One region of the Bacillus sp. NEB1478 genome, then DNA from elsewhere that is predicted to be linked to it. Evidence: a T-box and tRNA genes for the amino acid it is inferred to sense, from the RefSeq annotation. Region 1 holds a T-box; the other holds one or more tRNA genes.
The links. The T-box of region 1 lies ahead of ileS (isoleucine--tRNA ligase). A T-box ahead of a tRNA ligase gene usually reads a tRNA of that ligase, here a tRNA-Ile.
Positions count from the first base shown of each region.

Region 2: it encodes a tRNA-Ile, which carries the amino acid that the T-box ahead of ileS (isoleucine--tRNA ligase) is inferred to sense. The anticodon was not compared.

Region 1 is NZ_CP134049.1:2,260,257-2,268,284, reverse strand. It holds gene sigE (RNA polymerase sporulation sigma factor SigE) at 1-129, shown strand, start outside; gene sigG (RNA polymerase sporulation sigma factor SigG) at 252-1,034, shown strand; gene RGB74_RS11155 (YlmC/YmxH family sporulation protein) at 1,125-1,409, shown strand; gene pgeF (peptidoglycan editing factor PgeF) at 1,480-2,304, shown strand; gene RGB74_RS11145 (YggS family pyridoxal phosphate-dependent enzyme) at 2,338-3,018, shown strand; gene RGB74_RS11140 (cell division protein SepF) at 3,032-3,454, shown strand; gene RGB74_RS11135 (YggT family protein) at 3,477-3,749, shown strand; gene RGB74_RS11130 (YlmH family RNA-binding protein) at 3,764-4,537, shown strand; gene RGB74_RS11125 (DivIVA domain-containing protein) at 4,666-5,175, shown strand; T-box leader at 5,215-5,437, shown strand; gene ileS (isoleucine--tRNA ligase) at 5,539-8,028, shown strand, end outside.
Region 2 is NZ_CP134049.1:3,636,054-3,644,081, reverse strand. It holds gene RGB74_RS18470 (transglutaminase domain-containing protein) at 1-221, shown strand, start outside; gene RGB74_RS18465 (nicotinate phosphoribosyltransferase) at 399-1,832, shown strand; rRNA gene RGB74_RS18460 (16S ribosomal RNA) at 2,141-3,690, shown strand; tRNA gene RGB74_RS18455 (tRNA-Ile) at 3,781-3,857, shown strand; tRNA gene RGB74_RS18450 (tRNA-Ala) at 3,880-3,955, shown strand; rRNA gene RGB74_RS18445 (23S ribosomal RNA) at 4,202-7,138, shown strand; rRNA gene rrf (5S ribosomal RNA) at 7,328-7,443, shown strand; gene RGB74_RS18435 (DUF2179 domain-containing protein) at 7,880-8,028, shown strand, end outside.

The sequences.
Region 1 (8,028 bases):
TTATCCGGCGGTGAAGAAAAGACTCAAAAAGATGTTGCGGATATGCTGGGGATCTCCCAATCGTATATTTCGAGGCTTGAAAAAAGGATAATAAAACGGCTTCAAAAAGAATTTAATAAAATGGTTTAGAGTATTATCCTAATTAAACTTTAATGTGTTTTTACATTTTTTATGAAAATCACAATTGCATAAATTTCCCTCCGTTCGGTGATACTTAATTTGAAATTAGCTCCCGGCAGGAGGGAAAAGACTTGACAAGAAATAAAGTTGAGATTTGCGGAGTTGATACATCAAAGCTTCCTGTTTTAAAAAATCCAGAGATGCGCATTCTGTTTGACAAGATGCACAAAGGTGACCCGGATGCGCGTGAAACACTGGTAAATGGAAACCTTAGGCTGGTTCTGAGTGTCATACAGCGATTCAATAATCGCGGTGAGCACGTTGATGATCTATTCCAAGTGGGCTGTATCGGGCTTATGAAGTCCATCGATAATTTCGATCTTGGTCAAAATGTTAAATTTTCTACTTATGCTGTACCCATGATAATCGGAGAAATAAGGCGATATTTGCGTGATAATAATCCGATTCGAGTTTCAAGGAGCTTAAGAGACATTGCATATAAAGCTCTGCAAGTTCGTGACCAGCTCATGAACAAACTTTCTCGGGAACCCACTGCACAGCAAATTGCGGAAGCACTAGACGTTCCAAAAGAAGAAGTTGTATTTGCGCTTGATGCGATTCAAGACCCTGTATCACTGTTCGAACCGATTTATAATGATGGCGGCGATCCCATTTTCGTCATGGATCAGATCAGTGATGATAAAGCGAAAGATATGCAATGGATTGAAGAAATAGCATTAAAAGAAGGTATGAGACGTCTAAACGATAGAGAAAAAATGATATTGACAATGCGTTTCTTTCAAGGCAAAACACAGATGGAAGTCGCTGATGAAATCGGTATATCCCAAGCACAAGTGTCCAGGCTTGAAAAAGCAGCGATCTCACAGATGAATAAAAATATTCAAAGCAGCTAAACCCGTATTTTTGCGGGTTTTTTTGTTGATAAAAAAACATGAAACAGCTTGGTTCTTCATATAATGGAAACAGAAAGGCGGGGTGTCCATATGAATAAAATATCTGATTTTCAAGTAAAAGATGTTGTAAATGTAGCAAATGGAAAAAAACTTGGTCACATTGCAGATCTTGAAATAAATTTAAATACGGGAAAAATTGACGCTATCATTATTCCTGGGGCCGGAAAAATGCTTGGTTTCTTTGCAAGGGAAAATGATATCGTCATTCCATGGCGCAATATTGTTAAAATTGGAGCTGATGTCATTTTAGTTAGACATATGGATGCAAGCGAATTACATGAATACACGAAAGAACCGTATGATCAATTGAAATAGCGGTTCTTTTTCTTTCTTATCTAATAATGTGGTAAAATAAACATAAAACTTTCCAGGAGGACAACATAAAATGAATTTATTTAAGCAAACTGGAAAGCAAATGTCTTTGCAATCATGGCAAAACGAAAATCCGAATATTTTGGCAGGTTTTACGACTCGGACTGGCGGATTTAGTACGGATTCATTTCAAACTTTAAATATGGGATTTCATGTAGAAGATAATCCAGAAAAAGTCCAAAAAAACAGACTGGCATTTGCAGAGGACATTGGGTTTCCTATACAAAATTGGGTAGGAACACAGCAGGTACATGGAACAAACATCATGAAAGTAACACCGCAAGATATAGGAAAAGGATCTTTGGATTTTGAATCAGCAATAGAGAATACAGATGGTATTTATACAGAAGTAGAAAATGTATTATTAACTTCTTTATATGCTGATTGTGTTCCTCTCTACTTTTATTCACCCGAAAATAATCTTATTGGCTTGGCTCACGCAGGCTGGCGAGGGACTGTCGGAAAGATCGGTCCAAAAATGGTTAAACTGTGGTGTGAAAAGGAAAGGGTAGACATACAAGATATAAAAGCCGCTATTGGTCCTGCGATTGGCGACTGTTGCTATGAAGTAGACGAAAAAGTAATCACAGAAGTAAGAGCTGCAATGGGTGGACGTGAGGATAATAATGTTTTTTCTAAAAACCAATCAGGAAAATATCAGCTGAATTTACAAAACTTAAATGAGATTTTTTTGATTAATGCTGGATTATCTCCTGAAAATATTACAAAATCTCATGATTGTACAAGTTGTAAAAACGACATCTTTTTTTCTTATAGGAAGGAAAATGGTAAGACAGGTCGAATGATGAGTTTTATCGGCAGAAAACATCTTGTTTGAGACGGTTGTTTTTGAAAGGAGCAAAATCAAAGATTGACTATTCAAGAAAATAAAGAACAAATTGAAGAAAATATAAATCGTGTTTGTCGTGAAAAAAACAGAGAGCCAAAGGGCGTTAAATTAATAGCCGTAACGAAATATGTTAGTAATGAAACTGCAAAGGAAGCAGTCCAGGCGGGGATTGAACACCTGGGAGAAAATAGAGTAGAAGGACTCCTTGAAAAAAGAGAGCATCTTTCAGGATTGCCTGTCATTTGGCATTTTATCGGTAGCTTGCAGACAAGAAAAGTGAAAGATGTAATTAATTATGTGGATTATATACATTCTCTTGACCGTTTAAGCCTTGCAAAAGAAATTCAAAAAAGAGCTGAACGAACTATTTCTTGTTTTATTCAAGTAAATGTTGCAGAAGAAGACTCAAAACATGGATTATCAGTAAAAGATGTGATGCCTTTTGTCGATAAACTAAAAGAGTACGACAAAATTAAAATCGCAGGGCTCATGACTATGGCTCCATTTACAGAAGATGAGTCATTGATCCGAAATGTTTTTTCAACGTTAAAACAATTACAAATCGACATTCAAGATCAAGATTTTTCCCACGCACCGTGTACTGAGCTATCAATGGGAATGTCGAATGATTATGTTATAGCAGTTGAAGAAGGGGCTACCTTTCTCCGTATCGGTACGAGCTTAGTAGGTAAAGAATTTTAGGAGGTGGATTTTAATGGGCATTAAAACGAAATTCAGACGCTTTTTTGACTTAGAAGATGATTATGAATATGAAAATGAGTATGAAGAAGAGTCATATGAAGAAGAAGAAGAGATCACACCATCTCATACGAAAAAAGGTAAAGCTAATGTTGTCAGTCTGCAAAGCATTCAGCAGCAAGTAAAGGTAGTACTTGTTGAACCGCGTGTTTATGCTGAGGCACAAGACATAGCAGATCAGCTCAAGAACCGCAGAGCAGTTGTTATGAATCTGCAGCGCATTCCCCATGACCAAGCAAAGCGGATTGTAGACTTTTTATCAGGTACTGTTTATGCAATCGGCGGGGACATTCAGAAACTTGGTCCAAATACATTCCTTTGTACACCAGAAAACGTCGATGTTTCTGGAACGATTTCAGAAATGATGGACGAAGATTAATACAGGCAGGTGAAATTGTTTGATAGAAACAATAGCTGGAATACTTGTTAAATTACTAGATGTTTATTATTACATGATAATTGGTTACATATTACTTTCTTGGTTTCCTAACGCAAGAGAATCCTCCTTCGGCCAAGTTCTGGCAAGATTGGTGGAGCCATACTTGTCACCTTTCAGAAAAATCATCCCGCCTCTTGGAATGATTGATCTGTCGCCAATTGTAGCTTTAATCTCTTTGCATTTTGCAAAATATGGGATTTATGTTGTAGCAGACATGCTTAACAATACATTTTAGCCTGGTAATGAATGATGAGCATTTACCAGCATTACAGACCAGAAGAACACGAGTTTGTTGATCGCGTAGTCGGATGGAAAGAGGACGTTATTGAAAGATACAGTCCTAAACTTACTGATTTTCTTGATCCGCGAGAGCAAGAGATTGTGAGAAGCATCGTTGGAAATGATGCGGAGATCCGCCTCTCTATGTGGGGAGGCTCTTCTTATTCTGAACGAAAAAGAGCGCTCATTTATCCGGATTATTATGAAGCAAATTCAAGTGACTATCAGCTCGTTTATTTTGACATTACATATCCATCTAAATTTTCAACGATTGAACACCGAGATGTGTTAGGTGCTTTAATGAATATTGGAGTGAAAAGAAGTAAATACGGTGATATTCTTGTAAAAGATGATCAAGTGCAATTTGTATGTGCAGAAGAGGTCTCCGGTTTTATTGAAATGAACTTAACGAAAATCGGCAAAACAGGTGTAAAGCTTAAGCATATCGATGAAGGTGCATTAGCGGTAATCGAAGCTGAATATGAAGAAAGAAACGGTACGGTATCTTCTTTGCGTCTAGATGTCATAATCGCAGAAATTTACAATCTTTCTCGTTCAAAAGTTTCGCCTCTTATCGTTCAAGGCAGAGTGAAGCTGAATCATAAAATCACTGACCAGACTTCTGTTGAAGTAAGGGAAGGTGATGATTTTTCGCTTCGGGGATTTGGCAGAAGTAAATTGATCGCGATTGAAGGAACAACTAAAAGAGAAAAATGGCGAATACGGTACGGACTTTTAAAATAAGACGCGGAATTCAACCGTTTATTAGCAACAGAGTTTATAACAGCCTAAATAATTTTTTTGTGTAGAAGGAATACCCGAAAAATTGTCGAATTTAGGTAAAAAACAATGCATCTATGGAGGTGGCTTTAGTGCCCTTAACACCGTTAGATATTCATAACAAAGAATTCACTAGAGGTTTCAGAGGATATAGCGAAGATGAAGTGAATGACTTTTTAGATCAGGTAATTAAAGATTACGAAGCAGTTATTCGGGAGAAGAAATCGCTGGAAGAAAATGTTGAAAAGCTGGAAGAAAAAATTTCGTACTTTAAGAACATCGAGGAGACGCTAAATAAGTCAATTCTCATTGCACAAGAAACTGGTGAAGAAGTTAAGCGTACGGCAAATAAAGAAGCTCGATTGATTATTAAAGAAGCGGAGAAGAATGCTGACCGTATTATCAATGAGTCTTTATCAAAATCTAGAAAAATCTCAATGGAGATTGATGAACTTAAAAAACAATCTTCAGTTTATCGTACTCGCTTCAGAATGTTGATAGAAGCTCAGCTTGAGATGCTAAAAAACGATGATTGGGATTCTTTAAATGCTCCCGAGAATCTAGAAGGTTATGAGCTCCAGGAAGTAAAGACGGAAGCTTGACATTCGTTTAAAAAATCGCATATACTTTTGTAAGATTAATAAATGACGTAGACAGGGACAGTAAAATACTTTCACTCTATTGTAGCGAGCCAGGGGCTGGTGCAAGCCTGGTATAGAGCAGTATTCGAAGATCACCCTTGAGTTCCTGAACTGAAAAAGATAGTAAGTTTAGGCGCATCATCCACGCTACGGATGGCTAAGCGGGTTTTTATGTTAAAAACCTATTAGGGTGGTACCGCGGGAAAACCTTCTCGTCCCTACTTTCATAAGTAGTGGACGGGAAGGTTTTTTCGTTTCAGCAACCTTGAAAAAAGCCAAAGGAGCAGTTGAGTCTGCATGATTGAATACAAGGAGGATTTGTTAATGAATTATAAAGACACTCTTTTAATGCCCAAAACAGAGTTTCCAATGCGCGGCAACTTGCCTCAGCGTGAACCTGTTGTACAAGAAAAATGGAATGAAATGAATATTTATCAAAAAGTAATGGAGAACACGAAGGATCTTCCACCTTTTATTCTGCATGATGGTCCTCCATATGCAAATGGAGATATTCATATCGGGCATGCTGAAAATAAAATCTTGAAAGATATCATCGTTCGTTTTAAATCGATGACAGGTCATTACTCCCCATATGTACCAGGTTGGGACACACATGGATTACCGATTGAAACTGCTTTGACAAAGAGCGGAAAAGTAAAACGTAAAGAATTATCCGTTGCGGAATTCCGTAAGCTTTGTGAAGAATATGCACTAAAGCAAGTTGATCACCAGCGTGAACAATTTAAACGATTAGGTGTCCGCGGTGACTGGGATAATCCTTATATCACACTTGAAAAAGGATACGAAGCAAGACAAATCGAAGTATTCGGCGAGATGGCAAAACGAGACCTAATTTATAAAGGGTTGAAACCTGTATATTGGTCTCCATCATCAGAGTCTGCATTAGCAGAAGCTGAGATTGAATATCAAGATAAGCGTTCGGCATCTATTTTTGTAGCATTCGAAGTGAAGGATGGCAAAGGTGTTCTGGATACTGATGAAAAACTTGTCATCTGGACGACCACACCATGGACGATTCCTGCTAACTTAGGAATTTCTGTACACCCTGAACTGGACTATGTTTCCGTCCAAACTGAAACTGGAAAATATGTTGTAGCTGAAGCATTATTAGAGTCTTTAAAGAAAGACTTTGAATGGGAGCAAGCAGAGGTTGTAAAACGTTTCAAAGGTGCTGAAATTGAACGTGCAGTGGCTAAACATCCGTTATATGACCGTGACTCACTTGTTATGCTTGGTGACCACGTAACGACTGATGCAGGTACAGGATGTGTTCACACTGCTCCTGGCCACGGGGAAGATGACTTTTTAGTAGGTAAACGTTATGGACTTGATGTTTTATGCCCGGTTGATGATCGTGGAATGATGACAAAGGATGCTCCAGGATTTGAAGGAATGTTTTATGATGAGGCAAATAAGCCGATTACAGAACAGCTAAAAGAAAAAGGCGCTTTATTAAAACTATCATTTATAAAACACTCATATCCGCATGACTGGAGAACGAAGAAACCTGTTATTTTCCGTGCTACTGCACAATGGTTTGCTTCAATCAAAGGAATTCGTGAAGATATGCTGCGTGCGATCGAAGAAGTAAACTGGATTCCAAACTGGGGTGAAACACGTCTTCATAACATGATAAAGGATCGTGAAGACTGGTGTATCTCCCGTCAGCGTGCATGGGGTGTTCCGATTCCGGTTTTCTATGGCGAGGATGGAGAAGCGATTCTTACAGAAGAAACAATTAGTCATGTAGTAGAATTGTTTAGAGAACATGGATCAAACGTCTGGTTTGAAAGAGAAGCAAAAGATCTGCTTCCAGATGGTTTTACTTCTTCACACAGTCCAAATGGACGTTTCACAAAAGAAACTGACATCATGGACGTTTGGTTCGATTCTGGAACATCACATTGGGGTGTATTAGAAGAAAGAGAAGATCTAGTTCGCCCTGCTGACCTTTATTTAGAAGGGTCTGACCAATACCGCGGATGGTTTAACTCTTCCCTTTCTACATCTGTAGCGATTACAGGAAAATCGCCTTATAAAGCGATCTTGAGTCACGGATTCGTTCTTGACGGTGAAGGCCGAAAAATGAGTAAGTCGATCGGGAACACTTTAGATCCAATTAAAGTAATGAAGCAACTAGGTGCTGATATTATTCGACTTTGGGTTTCATCCGTTGACTATCAATCAGACGTACGTGTATCTGATGACATTTTAAAACAAGTTGCTGAAGTTTATCGTAAAATTAGAAATACACTACGATTCTTATTAGGAAATCTGCATGGATTTGATCCGAAACAGCATTCAGTAAAGTTTGATGAGATGCCGGAACTCGAAAAATACATGATGGTGAAATTGGATAACGTCGTATCTAAAGTTAAAAAGGCATATGAAGAATATCAATTCATTACGGTATACAATACAATTCATAATTTCTGTACGATTGAATTGAGTTCTTTCTATTTAGATATGGCAAAAGATACTTTGTATATTCAAGCGGAAGACGATCATAAGCGAAGAAGCATCCAAACTGTACTTTATGAGGCATTAATGGCTCTGACGAAACTTTCTGCACCAGTATTAGCACATACTGCTGACGAAGTGTGGGAGTACATTCCAGGTGTTGAGGAAGCTAGTGTTCAATTAACAGTAATGCCTGAAACTAAAAATTATACGTGTACTGAACAACTTGAAAAAGATTGGGATACTTTCATGGATGTCCGTGATGAAATTTTAAAGGCCCTGGAAGATGCAAGAAGTCAAAAAACGATCGGTAAATCTTTAACTGCTACAATT
Region 2 (8,028 bases), 1.4 Mb from region 1:
GGGCAAGCGGTATGGAAGCTCAAATGGTAACGGGCTACGCGGGACAAAGCCATGGATGGGTGGAAACGAAAGTCGATGGACGTTGGCTGACAATGGATCCAACATGGGGTTCAGGCTACTTGCAAAACAACAAATTCGTACCAAAATTCACAATGGAGTACTTTGACCCGAATCCGGTTGAGTTTAAGAAAACACACACGAAGGAAGCGGTTGAGTACTAGGAGACTATGTATTTAAAATCTGTGATTCAAAAATTCGTCAAATAAGCAAAAAGTAAACAATAGAATTATAATAATAATAACTTCCCCGGTCTTATTTTTGAGAGACCGGGCATTTTTTCATGTTTAGCAGCGAATGAATTAGTGAAAAATGTAACAAGAGAAAGGCGGGGCCATTGAATGAGTTATGAAGATCTAGCATTACATACAGACAAATATCAAATCAATATGATGTACGCCCACTGGAAAAACGGTACTCATAATGGAGTTCGAGTTTTTGAAGCGTTCTTCCGAAAGAATCCTTTTAAAAGTGGTTATGCGGTTTTCGCAGGACTAGAACGAATCATTCATTATATTAACCACCTTCAATTTAAAGATGAAGATATTGATTATTTGAGAACACAGGAAGAACAATATGATGAAGAATTTCTAGCTGAGCTAAGAAATTTCCGCTTTTCGGGTGAGTTGTTTTCAGTAAAAGAAGGAACACTCGTTTTTCCGAACGAACCTCTTATTCGAATAAAAACACGTGTCTTTGAAGCGCACTTGCTAGAAACAGCTTTGCTCAATTTCATGAACTACCAGACATTAATTGCGACAAAAGCAGCCCGCATTCGTCATGTTGCACCGGACGATCAGTTGATGGAGTTTGGAACAAGGCGTGCCCAAGAGGCTGATGCTGCGATATGGGGTGCGCGTGCCGCGTATATTGCCGGCTTTAATGCCACATCGAATATGCGTGCAGGAAAACTGTTCGGCATCCCGACAAAAGGGACGCATGCACATGCCTGGGTCCAGGACTTTGATACAGAAGAAAAAGCATTTGAAAGTTTTGCAAAAGCGCTGCCTGATCAAAGTATTCTTTTAGTAGATACGTATAATACGTTAAAAAGCGGAATTCCAAATGCGATTAAAGTGGGACTTCATATGAAAGAAGAGGGGAAATCTCTGAAAGGTATCCGTTTAGACAGCGGTGACTTAGCTTACTTATCCATTGAAGCTCGTAAAATGCTGGATGAAGCGGGACTTGAAGATGTAGTAATTGTTGCGAGTAATGACTTGGATGATGATGTAATCAATGATTTAAAATCACAAGGTGCTCAAATTACATCTTGGGGAATCGGTACACAGTTGATTACAGCATCTGATCAGCCAGCTTTAGGCGGAGTATATAAAGTTGTCGCCAAATACGAAGATGAAGAATACGTGCCGACGATTAAAATTTCTTCTAATGTTGAAAAAATAACGACACCTGGTTACAAGACGGTATACCGAATCATTAACAATAAAGGAAAAGCAGAAGCTGATTACATTACAATGGTCGGCGAGGAAATTCCTGAAAAAGACCTTAAGCTTTTTGATCCGGTTCATACTTATAAAAGTAAAATAGTTCATTCATTCAGAGCAGAAGAACTTCTGCATCCTATATATATAGAAGGAAAGCTTGTTTATGAACTGCCTCAGCTTGATGAAATTCGCGACTACCATAACGCTCAGCTGAAATTGTTCTGGCCGCAGCATTTAAGAAGACTTAAACCGCAAGAATACTTCGTAGACTTATCAAAACAAGTATGGGAAACGAAAAACAATCTATTAGAAAAGTACTCCCAATAGCTGATTTACACCTCGTTTCTTTGATGAAACGAGGTTTTTTTACAAAAACTTTAAAAAGTCGTTGACGGGTCTCTAAAACGCTGATATAGTAATAAACGTTGTTGCTTTTCTTACATATTTATCGACAAATACTAACATAAACTTTTTTGAAAAAGTTGTTGCATCACATAATAGATATGTGGTAAGATAGTTTTTGTCGCTGCTTTAAGAGAGTGACGCGATAAAGTTCTTTGAAAACTGAACAAAAGAAATAGGTAAGGAATTAAGAATTAATTCCGTCAGTTTTAAAAACGAGCAAGACAAACACTTTTATGGAGAGTTTGATCCTGGCTCAGGATGAACGCTGGCGGCGTGCCTAATACATGCAAGTCGAGCGAATGATGAGGAGCTTGCTCCTCTGATTTAGCGGCGGACGGGTGAGTAACACGTGGGTAATCTGCCTGTAAGACGGGGATAACTCCGGGAAACCGGGGCTAATACCGGATAACAAGAGAGGAAGCATTTCTTCTTTTTGAAAGTCGGTTTCGGCTGACACTTACAGATGAGCCCGCGGCGCATTAGCTAGTTGGTGAGGTAACGGCTCACCAAGGCGACGATGCGTAGCCGACCTGAGAGGGTGATCGGCCACACTGGGACTGAGACACGGCCCAGACTCCTACGGGAGGCAGCAGTAGGGAATCTTCGGCAATGGGCGAAAGCCTGACCGAGCAACGCCGCGTGAGCGATGAAGGCCTTCGGGTCGTAAAGCTCTGTTGTTAGAGAAGAACAAGTACGAGAGTAACTGCTCGTACCTTGACGGTACCTAACCAGAAAGCCACGGCTAACTACGTGCCAGCAGCCGCGGTAATACGTAGGTGGCAAGCGTTATCCGGAATTATTGGGCGTAAAGCGCGCGCAGGCGGTCTCTTAAGTCTGATGTGAAAGCCCACGGCTCAACCGTGGAGGGTCATTGGAAACTGGGAGACTTGAGTGCAGGAGAGAAAAGTGGAATTCCACGTGTAGCGGTGAAATGCGTAGAGATGTGGAGGAACACCAGTGGCGAAGGCGGCTTTTTGGCCTGTAACTGACGCTGAGGCGCGAAAGCGTGGGGAGCAAACAGGATTAGATACCCTGGTAGTCCACGCCGTAAACGATGAGTGCTAGGTGTTGGGGGGTTCCACCCTCAGTGCTGAAGTTAACACATTAAGCACTCCGCCTGGGGAGTACGACCGCAAGGTTGAAACTCAAAGGAATTGACGGGGGCCCGCACAAGCAGTGGAGCATGTGGTTTAATTCGAAGCAACGCGAAGAACCTTACCAGGTCTTGACATCCTCTGACCACTCTAGAGATAGAGCTTTCCCCTTCGGGGGACAGAGTGACAGGTGGTGCATGGTTGTCGTCAGCTCGTGTCGTGAGATGTTGGGTTAAGTCCCGCAACGAGCGCAACCCTTGACCTTAGTTGCCAGCATTCAGTTGGGCACTCTAAGGTGACTGCCGGTGACAAACCGGAGGAAGGTGGGGATGACGTCAAATCATCATGCCCCTTATGACCTGGGCTACACACGTGCTACAATGGGTGGTACAAAGGGTTGCGAAGCCGCGAGGCCAAGCCAATCCCAAAAAGCCACTCTCAGTTCGGATTGTAGGCTGCAACTCGCCTACATGAAGCCGGAATTGCTAGTAATCGCGGATCAGCATGCCGCGGTGAATACGTTCCCGGGCCTTGTACACACCGCCCGTCACACCACGAGAGTTTGTAACACCCGAAGTCGGTGGGGTAACCCTTTTGGGAGCCAGCCGCCGAAGGTGGGACAGATGATTGGGGTGAAGTCGTAACAAGGTAGCCGTATCGGAAGGTGCGGCTGGATCACCTCCTTTCTATGGAGATTATGAGACAGCTTAGACTGTTTCGTAAGTACGCCTATTCTTCTTTTGTTCAGTTTTGAAGGAACTTCAACATTCCTTTATGGGCCTATAGCTCAGCTGGTTAGAGCGCACGCCTGATAAGCGTGAGGTCGATGGTTCGAGTCCATTTAGGCCCACCATTTTTATAAAACCCAAACATTTGGGGCTTTAGCTCAGCTGGGAGAGCGCCTGCCTTGCACGCAGGAGGTCAGCGGTTCGATCCCGCTAAGCTCCACCATTGCACATCTTACGATGATGCCTTTTTTAATGGTTTTATGTTCTTTGAAAACTAGATATCGACATCCAAACAATATGCAAGGCAGATATATATTATTTATCTGCGCCAAGCAATAACTGTTTGATGTTTCAGAAGCGAGAAGATTGAGGCGACAAAGTCTTGAAGGAGTGGAGTGTATTTCGATACATGAGCACCGGAAAGACGAAGTCAACGAAGAGATTCGATGCTTATCAAACATCAATATAAGGTTAAGCTAGAAAGGGCGCACGGTGGATGCCTTGGCACTAGGAGCCGAAGAAGGACGGGACGAACACCGATATGCCTCGGGGAGCTGTAAGTAAGCATTGATCCGGGGATTTCCGAATGGGGGAACCCACCATCCGTAATGGGATGGTATCCATATCTGAATACATAGGGTATGAGAAGGCAGACCCGGGGAACTGAAACATCTAAGTACCCGGAGGAAGAGAAAGCAAATGCGATTTCCTGAGTAGCGGCGAGCGAAACGGAATCAGCCCAAACCAGAGGGCTTGCCCTCTGGGGTTGTAGGACACTCTATACGGAGTTACAAAGGAACGAGGTAGGTGAAGTGGTCTGGAAAGGCCAGCCGAAGAAGGTAACAGCCCTGTAGCTGAAACTTCGTTCCCTCCAGAGTGGATCCTGAGTACGGCGGGACACGTGAAACCCCGTCGGAATCCGGGAGGACCATCTCCCAAGGCTAAATACTCCCTAGTGACCGATAGTGAACCAGTACCGTGAGGGAAAGGTGAAAAGCACCCCGGAAGGGGAGTGAAATAGATCCTGAAACCGTGTGCCTACAAGTAGTCGGAGCCCATTAACGGGTGACGGCGTGCCTTTTGTAGAATGAACCGGCGAGTTACGATCCCGTGCAAGGTTAAGTTGAATAGACGGAGCCGCAGCGAAAGCGAGTCTGAATAGGGCGACATAGTACGTGGTCGTAGACCCGAAACCGTGTGATCTACCCATGTCCAGGGTGAAGTTCAGGTAACACTGAATGGAGGCCCGAACCCACGCACGTTGAAAAGTGCGGGGATGAGGTGTGGGTAGGGGTGAAATGCCAATCGAACACGGAGATAGCTGGTTCTCCCCGAAATAGCTTTAGGGCTAGCCTCGCGGCAAGATTCCTGGAGGTAGAGCACTGATTGGACTAGGGGCCCCCACAGGGTTACCGAATTCAGTCAAACTCCGAATGCCAGAGAATTATCCGCGGGAGTCAGACTGCGAGTGATAAGATCCGTAGTCAAAAGGGAAACAGCCCAGACCATCAGCTAAGGTCCCAAAGTATACGTTAAGTGGCAAAGGATGTGGAGTTGCCCAGACAACCAGGATGTTGGCTTAGAAGCAGCCACCATTTAAAGAGTGCGTAATAGCTCACTGGTCGAGTGACTCTGCGCCGAAAATGTAACGGGGCTAAACGTATCACCGAAGCTATGGCTTGTACCGTATGGTACAGGGGTAGGGGAGCGTTCGAAGTGCAGCGAAGTCAGACCGGAAGGACTGGTGGAGCGCTTTGAAGTGAGAATGCCGGTATGAGTAGCGAAAGACAAGTGAGAATCTTGTCCATCGAAAGCCTAAGGTTTCCTGAGGAAGGCTCGTCCGCTCAGGGTTAGTCGGGGCCTAAGCCGAGGCTGAAAAGCGTAGGCGATGGATAACAGGTTGATATTCCTGTACCACTTCCTTTCCGTTTGAACGATGGGGGGACGCAGTAAGGTAGGGTGAGCGCACTGATGGAATAGTGCGTCTAAGCAGTTAGGCTGTTGGATAGGCAAATCCGTCCAACGTGAAGGCTGAGCTGTGATGGCGAGGGAAATTTAGTACCGAAGTCCCTGATCCTACACTGCCAAGAAAAGCCTCTAGTGAGGAAAGATGTGCCCGTACCGCAAACCGACACAGGTAGGCGAGGAGAGAATCCTAAGATGATCGGGAGAACTCTCGTTAAGGAACTCGGCAAAATGACCCCGTAACTTCGGGAGAAGGGGTGCTCTGATAGGGTTTATCGCCCGAGAGAGCCGCAGTGAATAGATCCAAGCGACTGTTTAGCAAAAACACAGGTCTCTGCGAAACCGCAAGGTGAAGTATAGGGGCTGACACCTGCCCGGTGCTGGAAGGTTAAGAGGAGGGGTTATCCTTTTAGGAGAAGCTCTGAATTGAAGCCCCAGTAAACGGCGGCCGTAACTATAACGGTCCTAAGGTAGCGAAATTCCTTGTCGGGTAAGTTCCGACCCGCACGAAAGGTGTAACGACTTGGATACTGTCTCAACGAGAGACCCGGTGAAATTATAGTACCTGTGAAGATGCAGGTTACCCGCGACAGGACGGAAAGACCCCATGGAGCTTTACTGCAACTTGATATTGGATTTTGGTACAGCTTGTACAGGATAGGTAGGAGCCTGAGAAGCCGGAGCGCCAGCTTCGGTGGAGGCGTCGGTGGGATACTACCCTGGCTGTATTGAAATTCTAACCTAGAACCGTGATCCGGTTCAGAGACAGTGTCAGGTGGGCAGTTTGACTGGGGCGGTCGCCTCCTAAACAGTAACGGAGGCGCCCAAAGGTTCCCTCAGAATGGTTGGAAATCATTCGCAGAGTGTAAAGGCACAAGGGAGCTTGACTGCGAGACCTACAAGTCGAGCAGGGACGAAAGTCGGGCTTAGTGATCCGGTGGTTCCGCATGGAAGGGCCATCGCTCAACGGATAAAAGCTACCCTGGGGATAACAGGCTTATCTCCCCCAAGAGTCCACATCGACGGGGAGGTTTGGCACCTCGATGTCGGCTCATCGCATCCTGGGGCTGAAGTAGGTCCCAAGGGTTGGGCTGTTCGCCCATTAAAGCGGTACGCGAGCTGGGTTCAGAACGTCGTGAGACAGTTCGGTCCCTATCCGTCGCGGGCGCAGGAAATTTGAGAGGAGCTGTCCTTAGTACGAGAGGACCGGGATGGACACACCGCTGGTGTACCAGTTGTTCCGCCAGGGGCATAGCTGGGTAGCTACGTGTGGACGGGATAAGTGCTGAAAGCATCTAAGCATGAAGCCCCCCTCAAGATGAGATTTCCCATCACGTCAAGTGAGTAAGACCCCTTAGAGATGATGAGGTTGATAGGTCTGGTGTGGAAGCGTGGCGACACGTGGAGCTGACAGATACTAATCGGTCGAGGGCTTATCCTTAAAAAAGCATAACGTTTGGAAACGTCGTATCTAGTTTTGAGAGAACATACTCTCAACTTAATAATAGTTTTTTCAGAAGCGAGAAGGTCGAGGAAGTGAAGTTTTGAAGGAACGGAGCGTATTACACATACGTGAGTACCGGAAGAACGAAACTGACGAAGAGATTCGACGCTTATCAAAAAACTTAGGTTCAGTGATGATGGCGAAGAGGTCACACCCGTTCCCATACCGAACACGGAAGTTAAGCTCTTCAGCGCCGATGGTAGTTGGGGGTCTCCCCCTGTTAGAGTAGGACGTCGCTGAGCAAAGAAGGTGGGACGAACTTTATGTTCGTTCCATCTTTTTTTTATTTTATATATTAATAGGTAGAAGATCGATTTTATCGATCTTCTTTTTAGTTTAGAAGCAAGAAAGATCAATAAATGGTGGTTTGGTTAACACCAAACAGCAGAATTCAAATAAAAATAAGGTAGTTTGGCATATACCAAACCTCAATATAACTCTAAAAATACTAAAATACCCTTGCGATCCAAGAAATAAGCGCGCCATACAGAAATTATGCGCGCCATACGGAAAATAAGCGCGCCATACGGAAAATAAGCGCGCCATCCCCAAAATACCCACACCACCACGCAAAAATCCCGCACTTACAGAAGCATTTTTGCATCTTTTCTCCAGTTTCCAACTTGTCCAAAAAGTGTTATTCTTAACGGAGTATTTTTCACCTGGGAGGCCATCAACATGTTGGATAATGCGTTTGTTATGGTTGGTATTATTCTGTTAATTAATGTCGTTTACGTTTCGTTCTTTACGATCCGAATGATTTTAACACTTAAAGGGCAGCGGTACTTGGCGGCTTTTATCAGTGTGTTTGAAGTAATTATATATGT